DNA from 3 places in the Mesorhizobium sp. M0998 genome. Region 1 is predicted to be linked to each of the others. Evidence: predicted binding sites of a transcription regulator. Region 1 holds the regulator's gene; each other region holds the start of a gene.
The links. Region 1 encodes PhoB, which activates phosphate uptake and scavenging genes when phosphate is short. Its sites were predicted from a motif close to TGTCATNNANCTGTCAT; they were not measured.
Positions count from the first base shown of each region.

Region 1 (3,276 bases):
GTCGCTGAATTTCCTTTCGGCCGCCATTATCGACTATACGGGACAGGTGGTCGCCGAGGAACAGCGCCGGCTGGACACGCTGACTATGCCGCGCGACGAGCTGATCCGTGAATGCATGGCCATCGTCCGGCGCCGGCTGCAGGATCCAGACCTTGACGTCCGCAGTGTCGCCCGCATCGCCCTGGCGATTCAGGGCATTACCGACTCCCCTGCACGCGCCATGCTGTGGTCGCCGATCACGCCGCAGACCGACATCGCCTTTGCCGACATGCTGGAGGACGAATTCGGCATCCCGGCAACGGTGGAGAACGACTGCAACATGATGGCGGTGGCTTTGCGCTGGCGCAATCCGGATCGCTATCGCGACGACTTCATCGCCATCCTGCTTTCGCATGGCATCGGCATGGGGCTGGTGCTGAAGGGCGAACTGTTCACCGGGACGCATTCCTCGGGCGGCGAATTTGGCCACATGATCCATCGTCCGGGCGGCGCGCGCTGCCGTTGCGGGCGGCGCGGCTGCATCGAGGCGTATGCCGGCAACTACGCCATCTGGCGCAACGCCAGGCAGATGAGCGAAGACAGCGAACCGGTCGCCGACGTCAGCGACGCCGACATGCGAGCACTGGCGGCCCGGGCGCGCGAGAAAGATGGGCCGGAACGCGAGGCCTACCGCAAGGCCGGCGAAGCGCTGGGTTTCGGTCTCGGCTCGCTGTTCGCGCTGATCGATCCGGCACCGGTCGCGATGGTCGGCGCCAGTGCCGCCGCCTTCGATCTGATCGAGCCGGCCTTGCGGAAGGCAATCGCCCAGACCGCCGGCGGCCAGCATTCAGGCTCGATCTCCTTCGATACAGAGCCGAACGAATTGCCGCTGATCCGCGAAGGCTGCGCGATGCGGGCGTTAAGCTTCGTCGACCAGGAGATTTTCGCGCCGGGCGCGCAAATGAGGCCCAGCGTCAGAAAGAACGTAGCCTGACCAGGCGGGTCAATCTTCCCTGATCGCATAGCCGGCGCCGCGGATGGTGCGGATGACATCCGGCATCCGGCCGTTGTTGACGGCTTTGCGCAGCCGCCCGACATGCACGTCGACGGTGCGTTCGTCGATGTAGATTGTCTCGCCCCAGACATTATCGAGTAACTGGCTGCGCGAGAAGACACGGCCCGGATGCCGCATCATGAACTCGAGCAGCCGGAATTCGGTCGGCCCGAGCCTGATTTCGCTCTTCTTGCGATAGACCCTGTGCGATTCGCGATCGAGCACGATGTCGCCGACCTTCAGCACGCTGGACAGCACTTCCGGCTTGGCGCGCCGCAGCAGCGCCTTGACCCTGGCCATGAATTCCGGTGTCGAAAACGGCTTGACCAGATAGTCGTCGGCGCCGGTCGAAAGACCGCGCACCCGGTCGCTCTCCTCGCCGCGCGCGGTCAGCATGATGATCGGCAGCCGCTCGGTTTCGGGGCGCACCCGCAACCGACGACAGAGCTCGATGCCGGAAACCGCTGGTATCATCCAGTCGAGCACCAAAAGGTCGGGCACATTCTCCTGCAAACGGATCTCGGCTTCGTCGCCGCGTGTCACCACCTCGACCTGGTAGCCTTCGGATTCGAGATTGTAGCGGAGCAGCACACCCAACGGCTCCTCGTCCTCCACCACCATTATGCGTGGTGCGATCATCGGCTGGGCACCCCCATCATGTCACCGGTGCGGACATTGTCGTTTCGTCCTGCTTCGGACGATTGACCGGCAATTGCTCGCCGGTCAGCACATAATACGCATTTTCGGCGATGTTGGTGACATGGTCGCCGATCCGCTCCAGATTCTTGGCGCAGAACAGCAGGTGCGTGCAAGCGGTGATGTTGCGCGGATCTTCCATCATGTAGGTCAACAGCTCGCGGAACACGGACGTGTATTTAACGTCGATGCGCTCGTCGGCGGCACGAAGCTTGGCCAACGCGGCCGCATCGCCTGCAGCATATTCCTCGATGACACCCTGCACCTGGATGAGAACCAGCTGCGCCATCGCGTCGATGGAATGCGACAGGTCCCGCGGCGTGACGCTGAGGCCGACCGCACTCACGCGCTTGGCGATATTCTTGGCAAGGTCGCCGATGCGTTCGAGGTCGCCCGCCATGCGGATCGCTCCGACCACATGGCGAAGATCGTGGGCCATCGGCTGGCGTTTGGCGATCAGGGTGATGGCGCGGTCGTCCAGTTCGCGTTGACGCGCATCCATGATGGCGTCGTCGGAAACGACGCGTTGCGCCAGCACGTTGTCGGAATTCAACAGCGCCTTGGTCGCCCCGCCGACCATCGAACCGGCGAGGTCGGCCATGTCGCGGATCAGCTTGCTGATCTGCTCGAGATCCTCGTCGAAAGAAGCGACTGTGTGTTCGCCCATGGTCCTGTCCTCATATGCATGATCGGAACGGCTCAGCCGAAGCGGCCCGTGATGTAGTCCTGCGTGCGCTTCTCGCGGGGCGACGTGAAGATCTTCTCGGTCCGGTCGAACTCGACCAGTTCACCCAGATACATGAAGGCCGTCTGGCGCGACACGCGCGCCGCCTGCTGCATGTTGTGGGTGACGATGACGATCGTGTAGTCGGCTTGCAATTCGTCGATCAGTTCCTCGATCTTGGCCGTCGACAGCGGGTCGAGCGCCGAAGCCGGTTCGTCGAGCAGAATGACTTCCGGCTTCACCGCCACGGTGCGGGCGATACAGAGCCGCTGCTGCTGGCCGCCGGACAGGCTCAAGCCGCTGGCGTTGAGCTTGTCCTTGACCTCGCTCCACAGCGCGGCGCGCTTCAACGCCTGTTCGACGCGGCCGTCCACCTCGGACTTGCCGAGGTTCTCGTAGAGCCTGACGCCGAAGGCGATGTTCTCGTAGATCGACATCGGGAACGGCGTCGGCTTCTGGAACACCATGCCGATCTTGGTCCTGAGGAGGTTGAGATCCTGCGACCGGTCGAGAATGTTCTTGCCGTCGAGCAGCACCTGGCCCTCGGCCGTCTGTTTTGGGTAGAGCTCATAGATGCGGTTGAACACACGCAGCAGCGTCGATTTCCCGCAGCCCGAAGGGCCGATGAAGGCCGTGACGCTGCGCTCGGGCAGCGACAGGCTGATGTCCTTCAGCGCCTTGCTCTGGCCGTAGTAGAAGTTGAGATTCTTGACCTCGATCTTCGTCTTCTCGGTGACCGTTTCGGTCATCGTCATGTCTGGGGACAACATCTGTGTCATCTGTCCTCTCTGCGTCCGGTAAGGCTGCGGGCGAGGATGCTCAA
Region 1 is NZ_JAMYND010000010.1:32,158-35,433, reverse strand. It holds gene NKH59_RS11805 (ROK family protein) at 1-973, shown strand, start outside; gene phoB (phosphate regulon transcriptional regulator PhoB) at 983-1,672, opposite strand; gene phoU (phosphate signaling complex protein PhoU) at 1,689-2,396, opposite strand; gene pstB (phosphate ABC transporter ATP-binding protein PstB) at 2,429-3,232, opposite strand; gene pstA (phosphate ABC transporter permease PstA) at 3,229-3,276, opposite strand, start outside.

Region 2 (3,276 bases), on a different contig from region 1:
CGGCGTGCTGATCATCGTCATCGTCTATTTCGACGGGCTGCGCCGCCGCGGCAAATAGACTGCCTCCCAACAACCGCCGGCCTCGCGACAGCAGGGCCGGCGGTGCCATGAACCGACTGGATTGAAGCATGAAAGCCGTCGTCTGCCGCTCGCCCGGCGAACTTGTCCTCGAAGATCGTCCGGCGCCTGGCGCGCCCCCCGCCGGCTGGGCGCTGGTCGCCGTCAGCCATGTCGGCATCTGCGGCACCGACTATCACATCTTCGAAGGCAAGCACCCGTTCCTCGCCTATCCCCGCATCATGGGCCACGAGGTTTCTGGCACCGTGATCGAGGTTGGCGAGGACGTCGATCTCGCCGTCGGCGAAGCGGTGATCGTCAATCCCTATCTCGCCTGCGGCAAATGCATCGCCTGCCGGCAAGGCAAGCCGAATTGCTGTGTCATGATCGAGGTGCTCGGCGTCCACCGCGACGGCGCCATGTGGCGAGCAGATCCTGGTGCCGGCGCAAAATCTTTATCCGGCAAACGGCCTGTCGCTGGCCGATGCCGCCGCCGTCGAATTCCTGGCGATCGGCGCCCATGCCGTGCGGCGCTCGCTGGCTGATCCACGTGCGCGCACACTGGTCATCGGCGCAGGCCCGATCGGGCTCGGCACGGCGCTGTTCGCCCGCATCGCCGGGCTCGATGTGACGCTGCTCGACATGAGCGCTGAACGGCTTGGCTTTGCCGAAAGCGAACTCGGCTTCGCGACGCTCGACGGCTCGCGAGGCACCGCTGCCGACCTGGTGCGGGAAGCAACCGGCGGCGACGGCTTCGACGTGGTTTTCGATGCCACCGGCAACACCCGGTCGGTGCAGTCGGCCTTCGCTCATGTCGCGCATGGCGGAGCGCTGGTCCTGGTCAGCGTCGTCAAGGACGACATCGCCTTTTCCGATCCCGAATTCCACAAGCGCGAGATGATGCTGATCGGCAGCCGCAACGCCCTGCGTGCCGATTTCGACCATGTCGCCGCCTCGATCCGCAACGGCGCGCTGCCGCTGGCAAAGCTTGTGACGCACCGCACCACGCTTGGCGAGACGCCGCACGACCTCGCCCGCTGGGCGCATGAGAAGTCTGGCCTGATCAAGGCTGTCATTCAGGTCGGATGATGCCAGGGCTGCCGTATCTCAGAGCGCCGACAATTTGAGCTCGATCCGCTCGGCCGGGAAGCGCGACTCCGAAAACTGTATCGGCTGACCGTCGGGCGTGACGTTGACGGCAACCGTCACCAGCACGATGGCGCCGGGCTGCAGCTCGAGGTCCGCAAGGTCGACGGCATCGGCATGGCGCGCCGACAGCACGGTCGATTGCCTGAGATAGTCGTCGATGCCGAAACGTGCCAGCGATGCGGTGATCGAACCGGTTTCCGCCATGGCGGCATCGATGCCGGCAAAGCGCTTGGCATCGAACCAGCCGGCAGCGCGGGACACCGGCATTCCATCGGCTTCGCCGCGCGTTTCCAGGCGTATCACATCGGCGCCCGTCGCAAGGCCTAAGCCCTCTGCGACACGACGGTTGGCCGGCTCGACCGATGACGCGAGCAAGGTGATATGCCGCTCGGACGCCTGTCCTTGCAATCCCTCGGAAAAGCGGGTGCGAGCGCCGATCGGATAAGACAGCAGCTTGCGCGACAGCACGAAGGTGCCGCGCCCCTGCTCCGCCCTGAGCACGCCCTCCTGCACCAGCGCTGCGATAGCGCTACGCACCGTATGGCGGTTGACGCCATAGCGTCCGGCCAACGCGATCTCCGGCGGCAGCGCGGCATTCTCGGGAAAATCGCCGACGGCGATCGAATGCAGTATCTGGTCGGCGATCTGCCGCCACAGCGCGACACCGCTGCGCCGCTCGATGCGGTTGGCTTGTCCGATCATCTCCCGCCCCAATTCTTTGCGCCGATCTTTTGGCCGTGTCACGTGCCCGTCATGGACACGCGCTAAATAACAAGTATAATTTGTATAGTTGTCTATATCAATAGATAAATTCACGCAAACGAGGAGTACGGCCATGCGAGGACGGGAAGCGCGAGAGCAGGCCGAGCGCAAGGCCGTGATGGCGACGCTGGCGCAATCGGCCGGCGAAGACATCGTCCGCCTGTGGGACGAAACCGGCCTGCCTTGCGAAGCGGAACTTCTGCGTGGCCCCGAAACCGGCCTGGTTACGGTACGCGGCCGCATCGGCGGCGGTGGTGCCCCTTTCAATGTCGGCGAGGCGACGGTCACCCGTGCCACGGTGCGGCTTGCGTCCGGCCATGTCGGCCACTGCTACGCACTTGGTCGCGACAAGCAGAAGGCAAGGCTGGCGGCGATCGCCGATGCGCTGTGGCAGGACCCGGCCCACCGCAATGAGGTCGAGATCAGGATCGTTGCGCCATTGCAGGCGGCACTGGCCAAGGCGCGTGAACAGCGCCGCGCCGAGACGGCGGCGACCAAGGTCGATTTCTTCACCATGGTACGCGGAGAAGACTGATGGACATCGTAACCCAAGCGATCGAAGGCGGCTTTGCCGATCCGGTATTCAACGCGCAGACCGTATTCCGTGCCGTGATGGACGCGATGGCGCGGCCGGGCAGCGTCCAGCCCTTGCCGGCCCTTGCCCACCCACCGGCGCCGCTGTCGGCCACCGCCGGCGCCGTTGCGCTGGCGCTGTGCGACAACGACACGCCGCTCTGGCTCGACCCGGCTTTGCAGGTGTCGGCGGTGAAATCCTGGCTTGGCTTCCATACCGGCGCGCCGCTGGCCAACACCCCGGCCGACGCGCATTTCGCGCTGATCGCCACGCCGGCCGAGATGATGGCGCTCGACGGGTTTTCGCAAGGCACCCAGGATTATCCCGATCGCTCCACGACGCTGATCCTCGAGGTCGGCGATCTTGTCTCCGGCGCTGCGCTGCTGCTCGAAGGCCCGGGCATCGAGACGACGGCGACGATCGCGCCGGCGCAAATGCCGCGCCATTTCGTCGAGCAATGGAAGCAGAACAACCAGCGCTTTCCCCGCGGTGTCGACATCGTCCTCGCCACCCCTGACAGCGTTGCCTGCCTGCCGCGTACGACGCGCATCAAGATGATGGAGGCGTAGCATGTATGTTGCGGTAAAGGGTGGCGAAGCGGCCATTCGCAACGCCCACAAACTGCTCGCCGACCGCCGGCGCGGCGACCGCTCGGTGCCCGCACTTCGCCTCGACCAGATCGTCGAGCAGCTGGCGCTCGGCGTCGACCGGGTGATGAGCGAAGGTTCGCTCTA
Region 2 is NZ_JAMYND010000012.1:23,084-26,359, reverse strand. It holds gene NKH59_RS13650 (ABC transporter permease) at 1-58, shown strand, start outside; partial or broken gene NKH59_RS13645 (zinc-binding alcohol dehydrogenase family protein) at 129-1,146, shown strand; gene phnF (phosphonate metabolism transcriptional regulator PhnF) at 1,165-1,908, opposite strand; gene phnG (phosphonate C-P lyase system protein PhnG) at 2,042-2,503, shown strand; gene phnH (phosphonate C-P lyase system protein PhnH) at 2,503-3,111, shown strand; gene NKH59_RS13625 (carbon-phosphorus lyase complex subunit) at 3,113-3,276, shown strand, end outside.
Region 2: a site for PhoB is predicted at 1,945-1,961, ahead of phnF (phosphonate metabolism transcriptional regulator PhnF). Genes of this name have one in related genera too.

Region 3 (3,276 bases), on a different contig from region 1:
CTCCCATTTCTCCGAAAGGTTGTTGCGGTCGTTGGGCGCGCCATTGTGCAACCCGAAGCGGCCGAGCTCGGACTTGTCGTTGATATCGATGAACGGCGTCAGCTTGGCCGGCGTCACCGATGGATCGAGCTCACCCTTGGGTGCCAGTGGCTTGTCCTTGTCGAACTCTGTGCCGGCGATATCGGTTGCCGCCGACACATCGACGACGCTGATCTCGCGATGGAGCGAAGTGTCGCCCTTCAGCCCCTGGCCATTGCCGCTGTCGCGCGCCAGCATCAGGAAGGTCTTGTCCGACAGCGCCACGATTTCACTCTGCGCGGCGATCTTGGTTTTGCCCTTGGCATCGGTGAACACCGGCAGCGGCACGACATATTCATGCGCGAGCTTGAGCTGGCCGGGATCCGAGGCATCGTAGACCAGCGCGCGCGTGTTCTGGCGCGTCGAGGCGGAATCGCCGCCATCCTGCCTTGGGGCCGACTGCAGCACGGCAATCAGGAACTTGTCGTCCGGCGTCAGCGCCATGCCTTCGAGGCCCTGGTTGTTCTGACGGCCGGTTTCGGGATCCTTCGGATCTGGGTCTGCCGCGCCAGGTCCCGGATTGTTGGAAGCAAAGTTTGGCGTCCCGTGACGCATCGGGACAAGCGCCGCCGGCGGCTGCGTTGCCGACATCAGACGCCCATCGGCGGAGAAGCGGTAGATGTTCGGACCGTATTCGTCCGAGATGAACATCGTGCCGTCGGGCAGCCGTGCGATCGCTTCGTCATCGAGCGCGAGCTTGCCGTTGGCTTCGGGCAGGATCGGCATGTCGTCGGTCGCGGCACGCACGCCGTTGAGCGGATCGAGGCCGGTTGCGTCGGTACCCTTGTCGTCGGTCAAAAGCATGGTGTCGGCAAGCGTCGCGGTGAGGCCCGATTGTTCCTGGCCGGTGGCCGGTGCCGCACCCGGCGCGATCGGCGCGAACTCGAGGGCGATCGTGTTGAGGCGCGGACGGTAATCGGTGGTGCCGACGACATTGTAGCCGCGATCCGGCAGCAGCCACAGCGAGCCCTTATAGCCATCGGCGCCACGCGTCCAGCCGGCAGCGTCGATCGACATACCCGAGCCCGAGCCAAACGTCTCGCCGAACTTGTCCTTCTGGCTGGCCGGGATGCGGCCGACACCGACCAGGCCCTTGTTGACGAAGCTGACGCCGCCGACGGTCGCGGCGTTTTCAGCCAAGGCCGGGGTCAAGGCGGTGAACATCGCCAGCGCGACGGCGAGGGACGCGGTTCGGTGCAGGTTTTTCATGGATATCCTCTTTTGAGACAAAGCTGCCGGGATCTGAAAAAGCGCCGCGTGGCATCGAGGATGCCGCGAAAGCCTTCGGAGAAGCGATCTAGGACGCGAACATGATACTTGCGTGACAGTGCCGCGCTCGCTTGTCCCCCATGGTCGCAACTGGCCTGGGTATGGCGAATTCGTCGTCGCCGAGCGAGCAATTAACGACTTTACAAATAATCGTTATAATGTAAAGTTATGACAATGAAAGGTCCCCGATGACTGCCTATCGTTTCGCCACCCGCCTCAATTCCTTTGCCTCGCGGCCACAGTCCGAGTGGCCCGATCTTGTCGGCAAACCGTCCATGCTGCAAATGGCGGCACGTGCGGCGAAGGTTGCGGAGTTGACCGATCTCGACCTCAACTACCCCGACCATGTCGATGAAAAGCCTGCGGAAATAGCGCGCAAACTCGGCGATATCGGGCTTTCCATCAATGGTTTCGCCATGCGCTACTATTCCAATCCGGCTTTCAAGCTCGGCGCCTTCACCAACCCGGATCCTGCCATTCGCCGCGAAGCCATCGACCTGACCAAGGCCGGCATCGACGCCACCCGCGAGGCGGGCGCCAGCCTGATGACCTTGTGGCTCGGGCAGGATGGCTTCGACTATGCCTTCCAGGTGGACTACGCAGCGCTCTGGCAACACGAAATCGATGGCATTCGTGAAGTTGCGGCGCATGATCCGGGCTGCCAAATCAGCCTTGAATACAAACCCAACGAGCCGCGCTCCTACAGCCTGATGCCAGATGCGGCGACTACATTGCTGGCGATCCGCGAGATCGGCCTGCCAAATCTCGGCGTGACGCTCGATTTCGCCCATGTGCTCTATGCCGACGAGCAGCCGGCCTTTGCCGCAGCACTCGTGGCGCGACACAGCAAGCTGCTCGGCGTGCATCTCAACGACGGCTACGCCAAGCGCGACGACGGCCTGATGGTCGGGGCCGTGCATACGCTGCAGACGATCGAGCTGCTCAGGCAGATCCGTCGAGACGGCTATGCCGGCGCCATCTACTTCGACACGTTCCCCGACATGACCGGGCTCGACCCGGTCCACGAATGCGAAGTCAACATCGCGACTGTCAAGCGCATGCTGCGCTTCGTCGATCGGCTGGAAAAGGACAATCGGCTGTCCACTGCCGTCGACCGTCAGGACGCGGTCGCCTCGCAGGCCATCATCCAGGAAGCCATGCTCGGGCCGGACAGCTGAGGCCGGCGGCATAGACCGTTTTTCAACAAGGGAGGAAGATCATGAAATTTCTACTTGCCACCGCTGCCGCTGCCCTGATGGCGCTGTCCATCGGCTCGGCTTTTTCCGCGGACCTCGCGCCGCTCAATTCCGACACCGAGAAGGATCGCATCGACTGGTCGCAGCTCGAGGCCAGGTTCGGTGCGTTCCCCAAGCTGCCCGAGGGTACCAAGGCGGGTGCGGTCTCCAAGACGCTGACCAATGAATACTGGCGCTCGCTGGGAGAGGGCTACAAGTCGTTCGGCGACCGCACCGGCGTGCCCGTCGTCTACCAGGCAGCGCAGAGCGAGGGCGACCAGCTCGGTCAGCTCACCATCGCCGAAGGCCTGGTCACACAGGGCTACAACGTGCTGCTCGTCTCGCCGCAGACCGACTCCAACCTGCAGCCGATCATGGAACAGGCCAAGGCGGCCAACGTGCCGGTGGTCAACGTCAACGACGCGGTCATCCCGCAGGCCGAGCATTATGTCGGTAATGTCCAGCGCGACAACGGCGTGCGCGTCGCCAAATGGTTCATCAAGAACCGGCCGGACGGCGGCAAGGTCGCCATCGTCGAAGGCCAGGCCGGCGTCTACGCCGCCGTCCAGCGCACCGATGGTTTCAAGACAACGATCACCGAGGCCGGCAAGTTCGACGTCGTCGCCAGCGTCCCCGGTAACTGGGATCGCCAGACCTCCTACGACGCGGCCACCAACATCCTGCAACAGCACCC
Region 3 is NZ_JAMYND010000024.1:83,039-86,314, forward strand. It holds gene NKH59_RS22015 (esterase-like activity of phytase family protein) at 1-1,287, opposite strand, end outside; gene NKH59_RS22020 (TIM barrel protein) at 1,536-2,525, shown strand; gene NKH59_RS22025 (sugar ABC transporter substrate-binding protein) at 2,567-3,276, shown strand, end outside.
Region 3: a site for PhoB is predicted at 1,389-1,405, ahead of NKH59_RS22015 (esterase-like activity of phytase family protein). Genes of this name have one in related genera too.